3 regions of the Glutamicibacter sp. NPDC087831 genome follow, and region 3 is predicted to be linked to each of the others. Evidence: riboswitches for the same ligand, from Rfam matches in the RefSeq annotation. Region 3 holds a riboswitch; each other region holds the start of a gene.

Region 1 (5,386 bases), on a different contig from region 3:
ATTGAATACAGCGAAAATATTCCGGGGCAGCTGCAAGAGGATCTCGATAGTTTCGGGTACATCGAACCGGACCCGGGAAGCGCTTCGTCCCTATTCGATAACGTGGACACCGTATTTTCAGTCGGCACTCCCCTGTTCGCCATGCTCTTTATCGCCGTTATCGGATTGATCATCTTCGTAGCGGTGCGCAATTACCGCAAAGCCAAGAGCGCCGGTTTTGATCCGCTGACCCTGGAAACCGAACTGATGGCAAGAGCCGCTAATTCAGCTATGCTGACGCCGGAAAAATCCCTTGAGGACAAGCTTGCCGAACTCGATTCCCTGCACTCGCGAGGAATCATTACCCGCGACGAGTACTTGCAGGCGCGCCGGGACGCTTTGAGTGACTAGCACGGCGGCTCATGGAATCATCCTCGGGAATGATTGACTATAAGTTACCCTTTGGTAACAATAGATTCGTGCCAAACGATTCTGCTTCTGAACCATCAACATCCGCCAATGCCCCACTGCATCCGTGGCGCCGCTATGTCGCCATTGGGGACTCGTTCACCGAGGGCATCGGCGACCCCGACCCGTCGAGCACCGGCCGCCACCTTGGCTGGGCCGACCGCTTGGCCCATGAGCTCAGCCGCACCGTCCCGGACTTCTCGTATGCCAATCTCGCCATTCGAGGCCGGCTGATTGGCCAGATCGTTGCCGAACAGCTCGATCCCTGCATTGACCTGAAGCCCGATCTGATCTCGCTCTGCGCAGGCGGCAACGACGTCCTGCGCCCGGGCGGGGATCCAGACAAGATTGCAGATATCCTCGACAATGCGGTAGCCAAGCTCACCGATACGGGCGCCACGCTCTTGCTCTTCACCGGGCCCGATATTCGCGATACCCCGGTTTTGGGAAGCATCCGAGGCAAGGTGGCGATCTACAACGAAAACGTGCGCACCGTAGCCGCCCGCCACGACGCCATCGTGGCGGACATGTGGGCCTTGCAGGAGTTGCACCAATCCCAGATGTGGGCACCGGATCGCCTGCACTTCTCCCCCGCCGGGCACCAGCGCATTGCCGCCATGGCACTGGACTCGCTGAACGTCGCGCATCCGCTGGACACCGAAATCGTTCCGGCCGTGGATGAACGCAGCTGGAGGGAAGCCCGCAAGGAGGATCTGCAGTGGGCGCGTGAGCATCTTGCTCCCTGGGTATTGCGCCGCCTGCGCCACCAGTCCTCCGGCGACGGCATCACCCCGAAACGGCCCTCGGCCACGCCGTTTGCGCGGACCAAGCCAAACGACTCGCTCGGCGCCGGCGACAGCGCCAAGTAGGCATGAAAAGCCTGAAGCAGTTCCACCGATTACTGGCGGAACTGCTTCAGGCTTTGAAATCTTCCCGAGCCCCTTCCGGGGTTCAGTCTCCGAACACCAAGGTCCGAAGCACGCCATCGAGCTGCGTGGCATCGGTCAGGAATCCATCGTGGCCAATCGGCGAATCAATGTAGTGCACCGGTTTTGGCTTGGCCAGCGACGAAGCCAGCTTCACTGACTGCTCAGGAAAGTACAACCGGTCAGTGGTTACCGCGGCAACCACCACGTTGACCTTCGCCAGTCGCGCCAAGGCGGCTTCCAGGGATTCATGGCCGCGAGCCACATCATGGCTCATCAGCGCCTCGGTGAGCACCAGGTAGCTGTTGGCGTCGAAACGATTCACCAGCTTGCTGGCCTGATGGTCAAGATAGCTTTCCACCTGGTACCGCCCGCGAGGCCCCTCGAGCAGACCCGTTGGCTTCTCGCCATCCTGCGGGTTGCGCGAGAAACGGGTTTCAAGCTCGGCCTCGGAACGATAGGTGATGTGGGCCAGGCGGCGAGCCAAGCCAAGACCGGCGTCCGGGCGGGCATCGTTGCCGTAGTAGTCGCCATTGCAGAAGTGCGGATCCAACCGGATGGATTGGGTTTGCACCTGTGCAAAGGCAATTTGCTCGGCAGTCGCCTGCGCGCTCGAGGCCATCACTACGAGATTCTTGACCTGGTCGGGGAACTCGACGGCGTATTCCAACGCGCGCGCACCGCCCATCGAACCGCCAATGACCGCATGCCAGGAATCAATTCCCAGTTGCTTGGCCAGCCGAGCTTCAAGGCGCACCGAGTCCTTGATGGTGACGAAGGGAAAGCTCGAACCGTAGGGCAGGCCCTGGTCGCCCAAGGACGAGGGGCCGGTGGAACCATTGCAACCACCCACCATGTTGATGGACACGACAAAGTACTCATTGGTGTCAACCGTGGCGCCGGGGCCTACGAGCTCTTCCCACCAGCCGGCGCTTTGCGAATCGCCTTGCGCAACGTGGGCGTCACCGGTGAGCGCATGCATCACGAGCACCGCGTTGGAGCCATCAGCTGCTAGCGTCCCCCACGTTTCATAGGCCAGCACCACGTCCGGAAGGAATCCACCGAATTCGAAGTGGTGCTCCCCCACGGACTTACGGCGCAAAATGCCGTCTTGCCCGCCAGCGAGCTCTTCGGCGCGCAGAGTATCTTCAGTAGTCACAATGGATGCCATGCCTAGAGGGTTTCCTGCAGTTCCTTGTTCTCGAGGGCTGCAACAGCTTGGAAGCCCAGTTCCAGATCGGCCAGAATATCCTTGATCTTCTCCAGTCCGACGCTCAGCCGCACCAGTCCCGGGCTCACGCCGGCCGCAACCTGCTCAGCTTCGGAGAGCTGGGCATGGGTGGTGGAGGCCGGGTGGATGACCAATGAGCGCACGTCGCCGATGTTCGCGACATTGGAGTGCAATACCAGTGCGTCCACGAAGGCCTGGCCGGCTTCCGAACCGCCCTCCAGTTCGAACGCGATGATCGAGCCGGCGCCCTGATCGCTGTACTTCTGCGCACGCTCATGCCAAGGCGAGGACTTCAGGCCTGCGTAGGCGACCTTCTGCACTTCCTCGCGGGATTCGAGCCAATTGGCAACTTCTACGGCATTCTGGCCGTGGCGCTCAATGCGCAGCGACAAGGTTTCCAGGCCCTGCGCGATCAAGAACGCGTTGAACGGCGCAACCGAGGAACCCAAATCGCGCAGCAACTGCACGCGGGCCTTGAGGATGTAGGCCAGATTGGCGCCCAGGATGCCGTTGACACCCAGGTCGCGGGCGAAGACCAGGCCGTTGTAGGACTCGTCCGGGGTGTTGAAGCCCGGGAAGCGGTCGGCGTCCTTGGCGAAGTCGAAGTTGCCCGAGTCCACGATGACACCGGCAATGGCACTGCCGTGTCCGCCGAGGAACTTGGTGGCTGAATGGATCACGATATCCGCGCCCCACTCGATCGGGCGGATCAAGTACGGGGTGGCCAGGGTGTTGTCCACCAGCAGCGGCACGCCAGCTTCGTGGGCGATCGCCGAGATGCCCTCGATGTCCAGGACGTCCTGTCGCGGATTGGAGATGGTTTCCCCGAAGAAGGCCTTGGTGTTCGGACGCACCGCGGCGCGCCAATCATCCAGGTTGTCCGGGTCGGAAACGAAGGTGACCTCGATGCCCAGGCGCTTGAGCGTGTGCTTGAGCAGGTTCTGGGTTCCGCCGTACAGGCTGGGGCTGGCCACCAGGTGGTCGCCGGCTTCGGCCAAATTCAAGATGGCGAAAGTGGTGGCAGCCTGTCCCGAGGAGAGCAGCAGTGCTCCAACGCCGCCCTCCAGGTCAGCGATGCGGGTTTCCACCGCGTCGGTGGTCGGGTTGCCGATACGGGTGTAGATCGGCTCCAGTTCCTGCAGCGCGAAACGTGCAGCAGCGCTCTGGGCGCTGGGGAAGACGAAAGAGGTGGTTTGGAAAATCGGGAGAGCCCGTGCCCCGGTCGTCGGATCCGGGGTCTGGCCGGAGTGGATCTGACGGGTTTCAAATGACCAGTTATTGCTCATGGTTTCCTCCAAATAGCGTTTCATGACTATGGGGGTACGCCACTGAAAAGACACCGACAGGAAGCACCATATCGTGACGACTTCCAGGGGTAACCCGCGCTTGTCCTTGATGCCTTGTGCGTTCAAGGGCCAGGTCTTCACCCGGGGCACCCCACCGCGGTTGGAGGGTTGCCGCCCAGTAAGCCGGGGCTTGTTACTGGGACTCATGACCTGGTACCAGTTTGCCCGAAAACCGAAGATCTTTGCAACGCAAGGGCTGGTGATTGGACTCAATCGGTCATATTTCGCGAATATTGCAGGTTCATCGCAGAGTATTCGATAGCATCACGGAACTTAGGTGTGCCTAAGTAGAGACTCGCATCACATGTTGTCATGATGGGCACATGATGAGGCTAGATCACGTAAGTTATGCATGCGGCCCGGACGGGCTGTTGCCAACCGCTGAAAGAATCTCCGAGTCCCTTGGACTGGAATTCGTCAAGGGCGGCGTGCATCCACGATTCGGAACACGCAATGTCATCTTCCCGCTCAAGCATGGCCAGTACCTGGAGGTGGTTGAAGTCCTGAACCACCCGGCCAGCGACAAGGCACCCTTCGGACAGGCGGTTCGCGCCCGTTCGGAGCTCGGCGGCGGCTGGATGGGCTGGTGCGTCTCGGTGGAGGATCTATCCAGTGCCGAGGACCGCTTGGGCCGCAAGTCGGTGCCGGGCAACCGGAAGTTCCCTGATGGCCGCGAACTGACCTGGCAGCAGATTGGCATCAAGGGCCTGATCGCCGATCCGCAGTGCCCGTACCTGATTTCCTGGGATGAAGGATCCGAGGAGCTGCATCCGTCCAAGGCGCTGGAACCTGCCGGCGCCATCAGCCAGATCTCCATCGCCGGCTCGCGTGAACGGGTGCTGGATTGGCTGGGCCAGCCGCAGAACGTCAATTTGGGCGCTGTCACCATGCAATATGAAGCGCCGAATGGCACTCCGGGCATCATGTCGGTTACCTTTGAGACCGAGTCCGGAACCGTGGTGCTGTAAACAGTTCCGCAGAGATCGCAAGTAGGCGGGGACAATGGCGTCCCCACCTACTTTCTTTTCCTTAAGGCCGGTCCAGCCGCTTCCCCAGGACCACGACGTGCTGATCTTCGAAGCCCAGTCGTTCATAGAAATCGATGACGGCAGAGTTCTCCCCGCGGACCATGAGCTGCACCTTGGGCACGCCGCGATCCCGCAGCCACAGGACAGCAGCATCCACCAGCGCCCTTCCCAGGCCGTTGCCCTGCCGGCACGGATCCACCGCAACATAGTAGAGCCAACCTCGGTGGCCATCATGGCCAACCATCGCAGTAGCCATGAGTTGATCGTTCTCAACGATGGACAGCACCGTGGAAGTAGGCTCGGCCAAAGCCCGTCGGGCGTCGGCGAGCGCATCATTCCACGGACGAGTCAGCCCAGTTGCTTCCCACAATTCAACTGCTTGGCGAAGGTCCTCCTCGCGCAGCACGG
Region 2 (5,386 bases), on a different contig from region 3:
AGCTTCCCTTCGAGACGGTGGCTCGCGGCTTGTATTCGCCGCATGAGTTGTACTCGGGGATCCGGACGCAGACCTACGAGCAAGTGCCTGATGCGAAGATCTACGCGTACTCCCAGCAGCATGCAGCGGTGAATTCCGATAGCGATAGCAATGCGCTGGCAAGAACCCTGCATGATCACCACATTGGCCAGGCGCTGGTCTCGGCGGTGTACGAGGGCACGTTCAAGGAAACCCCGATTATCGGGGTGATGGGCGGGCATGCGATGAGCCGGGGCACTGCGCAGTATGCGCAAGCTTTGGAGCTTGGGCGCATGATTACCCGGGCCGGCTACGCGGTCGCCACCGGTGGAGGCCCCGGCGCAATGGAAGCCGCCAACGCCGGTGCGTGGCTGGCCGATTACGGGCAAGAAGATGTCGCTACGGCATTGCAGATGCTGGCCGAAGCGCCAGATGCGATCCATCAGCGCACCGGCTGGGCGAGAACTGCGCTGATGGTCAAGGAGCGTTTCCCGAGCCAGCGGCAGTCCCTGGGCGTGCCAACCTGGTTCTACGGCCACGAGCCGCCGAATCTGTTTGCCACCCAGATTGCCAAGTTCTTCACCAATTCCATTCGTGAAGCGATTTTGCTGGAGCAGTCCAACGGCGGGCTGGTAGTTCTGCCCGGGGCCGCCGGCACGGTGCAGGAAATCTTCCAGGATGCCTGCGAAAACTACTACGCTACCGGTGCTCGCGTGGTGCCGATGGTGCTGATCGGCAAGGACTATTGGACGAGGGATCTGCCTGCTTGGCCGCTGCTTCAGGCCCTGGCCAAGGACCGTGTCATGGAACAGAAGATTGCTCTGGTGGATACCGCCGAAGAAGCGATGGAGTTCATCCAGAGCATGCAAACCCTGCGCCGGCGTACCCGGCGGCCGGAGAACAGCTAGAGCACGGCATGGAAAATGCCGGTACAGCCAAAGCTGTACCGGCATTCGAATCGCAGCAGGCTGCTATCCGATGCTGACGTCGAAGATCAGGCCCAAGCAGTAGGTGATGGCCGCTGCGCCCCAGCCGATGGCTAGCTGGCGCAGGCCGCGCTTGAGCGGGGAGGCACCGGAAAGCAGTCCCACGATCCCTCCGGTGATCATCAGGGCCACGCCTACCAGGACTACCGAGACGAGGATCGCGGTCATGCCGGAGAGCCCAAGGATATAAGGCAGGATCGGCACGACCGCGCCGGAAGCGAAAAGGATGAACGAGGTGGCCGCCGCGCCGGTGGCCGACCCCAGTTCCTGGTGCTCCTTCTCGAGTTCTTCGCCGCGGCCTTCCGGGTTCAACGAGAAGTCGGGGTTGCAATCGCAGGTGAACAGGCCCATGCGTTCTGCGGCCCGGTGCGCTGCATCTTCATCGCTCATTCCGCGGGCCTTGTAGATCAGCACCAGCTCGTTGGCGTCCAGATCGAGGTTCGGGGCGGCGGTTAGCGTGACCTGGGTTGGTCGCGAGGCGGTCAGCAGCTCGCGCTGGGAACGCACCGAGACGTATTCGCCAGCTGCCATGGACAGTGCGCCGGCCAGCAAACCGGCAACACCGGAGAACAGCACGAAGGTCGCTGAAACACCGGTCGCACCGATACCCATGATCAACGCCAGGTTGGAAACCAGCCCGTCGTTGGCGCCGAAGACCGCAGCGCGGAAGTTGCCCGAAAGGCGCGCACGGCCTGCTGTAGCCAGCGCCCGGACGACCTCTTCGTGGACCTGTTCGTCGGCCGCCATCTGCGCGGTGGCGTCCTTGTCGTCGCGGTAGGGCGAACTGCTTTCGGAGCGCTGGGCCATGGCCAGCACGAAGACCGAACCGAAATGCAATGCCAGGAAACGCAGCATGGTGCGTCGCAGCGACGGGCGGACTTCCTTGAAATGCTCGCCGAGCAGGACGCGCCAGTGGGATTCGTGGCGGGCTTCCGCCTCTGCAAGGCCCAGCAGGATTTGCCGTTCTTGACCGGTTTTCTTTTCCGCGAGGGCCCTGTAGATGGAGCCTTCGGCGACTTCATCAGCGAGATACTTGCGCCATCGCTGGATCTGCGCTTTGGTAGGTTCGGTTTCTGGGTGCTGTGGCATCGCGACGATGACTCTCCTGGAACATGGATTTTCCAATGAAACCCGTGGATCGGATCAACCACCCAGTTTAGTCAGGGCTCCTGCACTTGGGAATTTGGCAAGGCTAAAAGCAATTCTCTTGCCCGCGGGATTTCCGGCTACCGGCAGCACCAGCTGCAATTCAGAAGTGGCCGGATCATAGGTCGGCCTGCGGGCGCAACGGGCAATGAGCCGTTCAAGCCTGAGCGGATCTGCAACGTAGCGGGTGCGCCAGCGCCCCTCGGCCTTGAACTGCACTTGGCCGGTCTGGCGGTCGATGACGGGCAGAATCGGATATGCCATGGAGGTCAACTCTCTTGCGAGCTCTTGCCCGTGCACCTGTTGGTGCGCGGACCGCTTCCTCATCCGAACCACCCATGAACTTGGGGTTGGTGCGCGGCCAGTCGGAGCTTGGCGCCGCGTCTCGTGAAGCAACATTTCCGATGGTACCGCCGGCGGCAGGGCGCGGTGAAGTCCGAATGCGTAATATGACTGCGGCTCAGCTGCCCGGGGCAAAGGCATTGGCCAGTTGCTGCAGCTTCTCGCGTTGTTCGGCCCATTGCCCCGCGGTGTAGTCGGGCAGCAGATCCAGTTGCGCGGTCCAGCCAGCGCGGCCATCGAGCTGCTCGCGGATAATATCCAGATGCCCTGCATGCCGGGAGGTTTCGGCGAGCGCATGGATGAGCAGGTGATCCAAGGTGGTTTTGCCAGCTGGCCCCCACCACGGTACCTCTACGGGACAGTCCAGGGGCAGATCGCTGATGGCTTCATCGGCGAAGGCGATGGCTTTCCGATACAGGCCGATCAGCTGTTGCGCATCCATATCTGCTGGCGGGAGGAAATCCGCGTCGGGATCATGCGGCGCAATGAATTCGCGAACGTAGCGGTCATCGGCCCTGCGCTTGAGGCAGGTGCCGAAATATTCGTATTCATTGATCGCCAAATGGTGCAGTACTCCCAGGATATGGGTGCCTGTAGGGGTGAGCGGAGTGCGTGCCAGGTGTTCGGCGAGGCCTTCTGCCTTGTAGATCGCATTCTCGCGCGCGTCGTTCAGGTACCCGCAGAGCTTGTCCTTGGTGCTGTCCATGGGCAGAGTCTAGTGAGCGCTGCAGTCTCGCGGTAGAGGGCGCGGTGTGTTTACCATTGGTAAACTTGCCCCGCAGGCCTTGAAGCCAAAGTGGTTGCGGTTGTTGCTGCAGAAAACGTCGAGGAGCCAAACGATGAAAACCTTGCCAGTTGAACCAACCGGTGCCGCGATCAATATCGGTGCGAGGCTGCGCGGGGTGCGCCAGACCCAGCGTATGACCATTGACCAGGTCGCCGAGCTATCCGGACTGACCAAGGGTTTCCTCTCGCGTGTGGAGCGCGACCTGACCAGCCCTTCGGTTTCCACTCTTTTGCGGTTGTGCGAAGTGCTGGGCATGGAGGTCGGTACCCTCTTCGAGGTTCCTGAAACGAAACTGGTCCGACTGGAGCAGGCACCCCGTGTTTCCCTGGGCGGTGACGGCATCACGGAGCAGCTGGTCACGCCGCGCAGCGAGAAGCGGGTGCAGATGATTCGCGCCGAGATTGCGCCCAAGGGCACCGGTGAAGCGGAGCTGTATTCGGTGGATTGCGAGCTGGAAGTGCTGCACGTGATCGCTGGAAAATTCATCCTGGTATTGCCTGATCAGCGCGTAGAACTCGAAGCAGGCGATACGATCACCTTCCCCGGGCGTGAACCGCATAGCTGGGAAAACGATTCTGATGAGGTTGCCGTGGTTACCTGGACGCTGATCCTCTCATGACGCCAATCCCTTGCGCTTGCTGCCATGGCACGGCATGCGCAGTGCGGCTGCGCGTTCGTCTGCGGGGAGATGAACCGCGTATTCTAGGAACGATGCGTTGTTCCGGGCGCTCGGGACAATCAGTGATGGGAGAGGCGTGAGGACAGGCGAACCAACCGCTGCGCAAGATCAACTGCGCAGTATCAGCTGGTGGGCTTCGATACTTTTCGGCGTTCTTATTGGCACCACCTTGACCTGGATCCGCACCCAACGCAATTTCTTCTTCATTGGCGCCGCGATTCTGGCCGTCGTCATTGTCACCATTGGCGTGCGGACGATTCGCCGACGGGCACGCTTCCCGGTGATGGCGCAGGCGCGCACCTCGTGGGCGTATGTGCTGTGGACAGGTGTCCTGCTGGTCCTGGCCGGACCGATCCAGCTGGTGTACGTAGCTGATGACCTTTCCGAACTGACTATCAAATCGCTGGTCATGTCCGCAGGCTTCTGCCTGGGCATTCACGAGGTCGACCGCGCGCTGGTGAAAACCAGCAAGAAGCGCTCCGGCGAGGCCTAGCCTCCCGATTTGGGCAAAATAGCCTGAAATGTAGTCAAAACATCCAATACCCTTAAGCGCGTTTTTGCATAGTGTGATCCTGACCAACTTTCCAGAAGGGGTTGCCATGTCAGGAAAAACCGCGAAGAACCACACCGCAGAACCAGGCCTCAAGCAGGTCCTCGGCCGCTGGGACGCCTTGGCCATAGGCGTGGGCGCGATGATCGGCTTTGGCTGGGTCGTGCTCACCGGCGACTGGATCACCACCGCCGGCCCGTTCGGAGCCACGCTGGCCATGCTGGTTGGCGGTGGCATCATGGCAGTAGTCGGCCTGACCTATGCCGAACTCGTTGCGGCCATGCCGAAAGCAGGCGGTGAGCACAACTACTTGCTGCGCGCCATGGGCGCCCGCTGGTCTTTTGCCGGTTCGTGGGCCATCGTCGGCGGCTACATCACGATCGTGGCCTTTGAAGCAGTGGCACTGCCCAAATCCGTGCTCTATCTCTTCCCGGAGCTTTCGCAGATCAGATTATGGGAGATCGCTGGCTCAGAGGTCTACCTGACTTGGGCGCTGGTCGGTGTCGCCGGTGCGATAGCGATCACCTGGATTAACATCCGGGGCATCAAGACCGCCGGTGTAGTGCAGACCTTCGTGGTGCTCTTCCTCTTCGTCATCGGCGCAATGCTGCTTGCTGGCGCATTCACCGGAGGCGAGAGCAGGAATATGGAACCATTCTTCGAAAACGGGGTGGCCGGCTTCTTCGGCGTGATGATCGTGGTGCCGTTCATGTTCGTCGGCTTCGACGTGATCCCGCAGTCCGCCGAGGAATGCGACATCGCCCCGCGAAAAATTGGCAAGTATGTGGTGATTTCGGTGCTGATCGCCACCGCCTGGTATGTGGGGATCATCCTGGCCACCGCCTCGGGAATGGGCGCTTCGGCACTCGCAGGATCCG
Region 3 (5,386 bases):
GTCTGGGAACCAGCCCATCAACGAGCGGACCAAGGTGGGAGCGGTGTAGTAGCTGGTGACCTTGTAGCGTTCAATGACCTCGAAGTGGCGGCCCGGGTGCGGGGCGTTGGGGACGCCCTCGTAGATTACCTGGGTGACGCCATTGGCCAACGGGCCGTAGATCTCGTAGGTATGCGCGGTGACCCAGGCGAGGTCGGCGGTGCACCAGTGCACGTCCTTGGCGCGCTGGGATTCGTCCGGGTTGGCGAACAGCAGGTTGTAGCTGGTGGCCGCCTGCGTCAGGTACCCGCCGGTGGTGTGAACCAAGCCCTTCGGCTGGCCGGTGGTTCCCGAGGTGTACATGATGAACAGCGGTGTTTCCGCATCGAATGCCTGCGCATGGTGCTCGGTGGACTGGGTATCAACCACCTCATGCCACCAGATGTCGCGGCCTTCGGTCCACGGGATTTCGTCGCCGGTGCGGCGGATAACCAGGACCTTTTCGATTTCGTTCTCTCCGGCAACGGCCGCATCGGCGTTGCCTTTGACCGGAACCGAAGTGCCGCGGCGGAACTGGCCGTCGGTGGTGACCAGGACCTTTGCCTTGGTGTCCTCCACGCGGAACCTCAGCGCCTCGGCGGAGAACCCGCCGAAGACCAGCGAGTGGATGGCGCCGATGCGGGCGCAAGCCAAGGTGATGACAATTGTTTCAATGAGCACCGGCAGGTAAATGACCACGCGGTCGCCCTTCACCACACCCAGGGATTCCAAGGCGTTGGCTGCCTGGGAGACCCGCTCCTGCAAATTCTTGTAGGTGACGGCTACCCGGTCACCGGGCTCGCCTTCGAAATACAGTGCGACCTTCTGGCCGCGTCCCGCAGCTACATGGCGGTCGGCGCAGTTCACTGCGGCGTTCAGCTTGCCGCCGAGGTACCAAGAAATTTCCGGTCCGCGCTTGGCATCCGGATCGGCCGGAATGATGCGGCTGGTGGTGTGCCACGGGGTGTCCCAATCCAAGAGGTTCGCCGCTTCGTCCCAGAATTCCTGGCGTGCTGCCTCTGAAACTTGAGTTGAGGTTGTTGCCAATTCGGTGGTCATCGCAAACTTTCTTTGGTGAGGGGTAGTTTTGTCAGCGGGTACTAGCTGGTCCGGTTTCAGGTCCAGCGCTTGATAGCCCAGCGTTCTGCTATCGACAGCAGGGCATCGGTGATCTTTCCAAAGACGGCCAGCAGCACGATGGTCATGATTAGGCGGTCCAATCGGCCGTTGTTCTGCGAGTCGGTAAGCAAGAAGCCAAGGCCCATTGACGCGCCGAGGAGTTCGGCTGCGACCAGGAAGAGCCAAGCTTGGGCTAGTGCCAAACGCAGTCCGGAGAAGATCGAAGGGACCACTGCGGGCAGCTGGACGGTGCGCAGCAGCTTCAATCCCTTCAACCCGAAGGCGCGGGCTGCTTCGACCAGGTGGGCATCGACATGGCGCAACGCCAAGGCGACGGTGGTAAAGACCGGGAAGAAGGCACCAATGATCACGAGTGTGACCTTGGAATCTTCACCCATTTTCATCCAGAGCACCAGCAGCGGAACCCAAGCCAAGGAAGGGACTGCACGCAGGGCGCTGATGCTCAGTCCCAGAAATGCATCTGCCAATTTGGACAGCCCGACAAGCGCACCCAGCGCCAAGCCCAGCAATGATCCGAAGGCGAAACCGAGAAGAACACGCTGAGTGGAGATGCCGATGTGCTTTCCGAGTTCGCCATCCTGGAAGAGCTCAATGGCAGCAGAAACCACTGAACCCGGAGTTGGCAGTGTCCACGGAGCAACGATTCCGGTAACGGTGACAAATTGCCACACAGCCAGGGTGGTCAACGGCAAGACCAGCGCAAGCAGCCATTTCGGGGCACGCAGGATCGTTGCGGCCATGCTGGCCTTCTGCTTGGCAGGTGTTTGGCTTCCGCGGGTTCCAGCCACGTTAGTGGGGCTCATGGCTGGTTACTCTCCGGAGATCTTTGTTGCGTCTGCCTTGACGGCAAACTGGTCATCGATGAGGGTTTCCAGAGCTTCATCAACGGATTCCTGCTCCGAGACACCGCCGCTAGCGACCAGCGTGGGAGCAATCTTGCTCAGGACTCCAGTGAATTTGGCGTCGGGAACTGCCGGAACGTCCAGATTGGAGCGTTCCTCAATCACGGTGGCAGCAACTCCTGGTTCGAGCCCTGCTACGTCGGCCAGGATTTCTGCGGTTTCCTCGGGATGGTCAGCTGCCCAGCCACGAGCCTTTTCGTAGGCATCGACAATGAGCTGGGCGAGTTCGGGGCTCTGCTCAATGAAGTCTTCGCGAGCGTTCAGCGCACCGTAGGTGTTGAAATCCAAGTTCCGGTAAACCAGTTGCGCGCCGTCTTTTTCGGCAGCGGCCATGATCGGATCCAAACCGCTCCAGGCATCAACCGAGCCGTTGGCCAGGGCGGTACGTCCATCGGCATGCTGGAGGTTCTGCAGCTTGATGTCAGCTTCACTCAAGCCCGCGGATTCCAGCGCCTGCAGCAGGAAGAAGTATGGGTCGGTGCCCTTCGTAGCGGCCACGGTCTTGCCAGCGAGATCTTCAACGGACTCGATTTTCGAGTCCTTATCCACTACCAGGGCCGCCCATTCCGGCTGCGAATACAGTGCGATGGTCTTGATGGGTGCACCGTTCGAACGGTTCAGGAGCGCAGCGGAACCGGCTGTGGAACCAACATCGATTGCGTCGGCGCGAAGAGCTTCATTGGCCTTGTTGGAACCAGCGGACTGGATCCATTCGACATTTACGCCCTGTTCTTTGGCGGCTGCTTCCAGCCATCCCTTTTCCTTGAGCACCAGGCTCAGCGGGTTGTAAGTGGCAAAGTCGATGGACAGGGTCTGACCATCCGAGGAGGCTGTAGCGTTTTCGCCAGCACAGCCGGTCAGGGCAATTGCGCCAACGATCAAGGCGGCGGCGGACAATGCAGTGCGGCGGGTGAGACGGTTCAAAAGCATGGAGAATCCTAGAATTGTGCGTGCAAGCGGTGTAGGTGAAAGGCAAAGAGGCCGCCGAATGGTTCGGGACCCACGGCGTGGCCGGGACTAGTGGTTGGTTGGGTCGACGCCGAGCAGGCGCAATAGGTGCAGGCGATCTGCAACGAACTTTTCATCGGTATGCCGGCGTGGATGCCCAGCTGAGATGGACAGATCTTCGATGACGCCCGCTGCACTATGCCCAGCGCCTCGCCCCAGAACAATCACGCGGTCAGCCAGAGTCAACGCCTCGTCCACATCATGGGTCACCATGAGAACGGTGGTGGGGAACGATGCGTGAATCGAGAGCAGCAGATCCTGCATCTTCAAGCGTGTCAGCGCATCGAGGGCGCCGAAGGGTTCATCAAGAAGCAATACACCCGGGCGCCGAGCCAGCGCGCGAGCCAGCGAAACCCGCTGCGCCATGCCTCCGGAGATCTCGCGTGGGCGCAAGCTGGCTGCATGGCTCAGACCGGTCAGCTCGATCAACTCCTCGATCAGCGTGTTGCCGGAGCGCTTATCGGTTTCCGGTGCCAGGCCCAGTGCAATGTTCTGGCGAACCGAGCGCCATGGCAGCAGCCGGGGCTCCTGGAAGGCAACGGCGCATAACTCGTTGATGCCGGTGACCTCGCGGGTGCCGGTGCGGATGGTGCCGGTGGTGGGGTGGTCCAAGCCCGATACTGAACGCAGCAGCGTGGATTTTCCGCAACCGCTGGCTCCAAGAATGGCCACGACTTGACCTGCTGGAATTTGCAGGTTGATATCGGCCAGGACGGTGCGGCTTTCCATCTTGGTGGTGAAGGTCCGCGACACGTTGCTGAACTGCACGTCCAGGGCGCTTGAAGCTGAGGCAACGGAAGCTGCCTCGGGCGCTGCAAAGGAAAGAGTCATGTTCATCTCCATCGGTCCTGGCGGTAGCACCGGCCTGCAGAGCAAAACTCCAAAGGTGGTTGCTGCGGCGTCAACGAGCCAGATCTCTCGGCCGCTCGGGATGGTTACGTGTCCATTACAACGAGTCGAACGATTTGAACGCAAATCTTGCGTAATATGAAAAAATCTTCGACAACTACGTCACATTGCCCAGAAATTTCGTTATTTATTTTATTGCAGGCCGGTTTGCTCGACATTAAGCAAAACTTTGCAACTCATCTTCGGCAGGACACGGATTAGGCTGTGAAATTTGAAGATGGGCACTTCCGGCACTGGGACGAAATGTGACTTCGCGGGTTGGAATCACCGGTTTATTACCGTTACAAATGAATTACGACCCATCCAGAGCGGCTGAGAGATCTGGCTCCACGACGCCGCAGCAACCACCCCAATAGCGGGACGGTGCTACCGCCAGGACCGATGGAAAGAATTGAGAACCCTGATGCCTATTGGTGAATCGCACAATGCCCTCGGACTGGACTTCAACCAGCTCAGTGACCCTTCGCAGGCCACCGCAATGGACCTGGACAAGTTTGAAGAACAGCTGCCGACTAGGCAATTGCTGAAAATCACCCCCGGACCAAGTGCGGATGAGCAATACGACCGGCTGGCCGAAATCTTCCGTCCCGTTTTTGCGCAGATCGCCGCAACCGCCAAGGACCGCGACTTGAACCGCGTGCTTCCTTTCGAGCAGGTAGGCCTGCTGAATCGCGAGCGGTTCGGTGCGTTGCGCCTTTCCGTTGCCGACGGGGGCTACGGCGCACGGCTGGTGGATGTCTTCCGCTTGCTCATCGAGCTGTCCGAGGCGGACTCCCACGTAGGCCAGCTGTGGCGTGCACATGTCGCATTCGTCGAGAACGTCTTGGCGCTGGAGGACGAAGAGCTGCGCAAGAAGTGGGTCGCTCGCATCGCTGCCGGGCAGATTATCGGCAACGCCTACACCGAACGCGGTGGCAACGCCCTGGGCACCTTGAACACCAAGGCCAGCACCGTGGACGGGCGCTGGGTGATCGACGGTGAAAAGTACTACTGCACCGGCACCATTTTTGCCGACTGGACCACCGTTGCCGTGGCCCACCCGGAGCTCGCCGGCCGCCAGATCGCCGTGGTCTCCACCCAGCGCAGCGGCGTCAAGATCCTCGACGACTGGGATGGGTTCGGCCAGGGCCTCACCGGAACCGGCACCACCGAATTCCACCAGGTCCCGGTGGATTGCTTCATGCCGCAGCAGACCAATGACTCCGAAGCGGCGATCTTCCAGCTGGTGCTCATGGCCGTGCAGGCCGGCATCGCCCGCGCCGCGCTGAACGACCTGCGTAGCGCGGTGCAGGCGCGCACCCGCATCTTCACCACCGGAACCGGGGTGCCGGTATACCAGGAACCCCAGGTCCTCCAGCTGGTGGGCGAAGTTTCCGCGGAGTCCTTCGCTGCCGACTCCGTGGTGATCG

The links. Region 3 has a riboswitch for S-adenosylmethionine ahead of ACIOJF_RS13455 (acyl-CoA dehydrogenase family protein). Riboswitches for the same ligand answer to the same signal wherever they lie in the genome.
Region 1: it holds a riboswitch for S-adenosylmethionine, as region 3 does, so the genes downstream of both, ACIOJF_RS11735 (bifunctional o-acetylhomoserine/o-acetylserine sulfhydrylase) here and ACIOJF_RS13455 (acyl-CoA dehydrogenase family protein) in region 3, are expected to answer to the same signal.
Region 2: it holds a riboswitch for S-adenosylmethionine, as region 3 does, so the genes downstream of both, ACIOJF_RS16450 (hypothetical protein) here and ACIOJF_RS13455 (acyl-CoA dehydrogenase family protein) in region 3, are expected to answer to the same signal.

What each region holds. Positions count from the first base shown of each region.
Region 1 is NZ_JBIUVH010000003.1:202,854-208,239, reverse strand. It holds gene ACIOJF_RS11750 (SHOCT domain-containing protein) at 1-390, shown strand, start outside; gene ACIOJF_RS11745 (SGNH/GDSL hydrolase family protein) at 459-1,316, shown strand; gene ACIOJF_RS11740 (homoserine O-acetyltransferase) at 1,399-2,544, opposite strand; gene ACIOJF_RS11735 (bifunctional o-acetylhomoserine/o-acetylserine sulfhydrylase) at 2,547-3,890, opposite strand; SAM riboswitch class IV at 3,982-4,101, opposite strand; gene ACIOJF_RS11730 (VOC family protein) at 4,274-4,918, shown strand; gene ACIOJF_RS11725 (GNAT family acetyltransferase) at 4,980-5,386, opposite strand, start outside.
Region 2 is NZ_JBIUVH010000006.1:43,650-49,035, forward strand. It holds gene ACIOJF_RS16440 (LOG family protein) at 1-926, shown strand, start outside; gene ACIOJF_RS16445 (VIT1/CCC1 transporter family protein) at 990-2,093, opposite strand; gene ACIOJF_RS16450 (hypothetical protein) at 2,148-2,414, opposite strand; SAM riboswitch class IV at 2,430-2,543, opposite strand; gene ACIOJF_RS16455 (DinB family protein) at 2,611-3,198, opposite strand; gene ACIOJF_RS16460 (helix-turn-helix domain-containing protein) at 3,332-3,898, shown strand; gene ACIOJF_RS16465 (hypothetical protein) at 4,035-4,451, shown strand; gene ACIOJF_RS16470 (APC family permease) at 4,558-5,386, shown strand, end outside.
Region 3 is NZ_JBIUVH010000004.1:93,710-99,095, forward strand. It holds gene acs (acetate--CoA ligase) at 1-1,077, opposite strand, end outside; gene ACIOJF_RS13440 (ABC transporter permease) at 1,134-1,898, opposite strand; gene ACIOJF_RS13445 (aliphatic sulfonate ABC transporter substrate-binding protein) at 1,968-2,990, opposite strand; gene ACIOJF_RS13450 (ABC transporter ATP-binding protein) at 3,078-3,899, opposite strand; SAM riboswitch class I at 3,905-4,006, opposite strand; SAM riboswitch class I at 4,274-4,365, shown strand; gene ACIOJF_RS13455 (acyl-CoA dehydrogenase family protein) at 4,381-5,386, shown strand, end outside.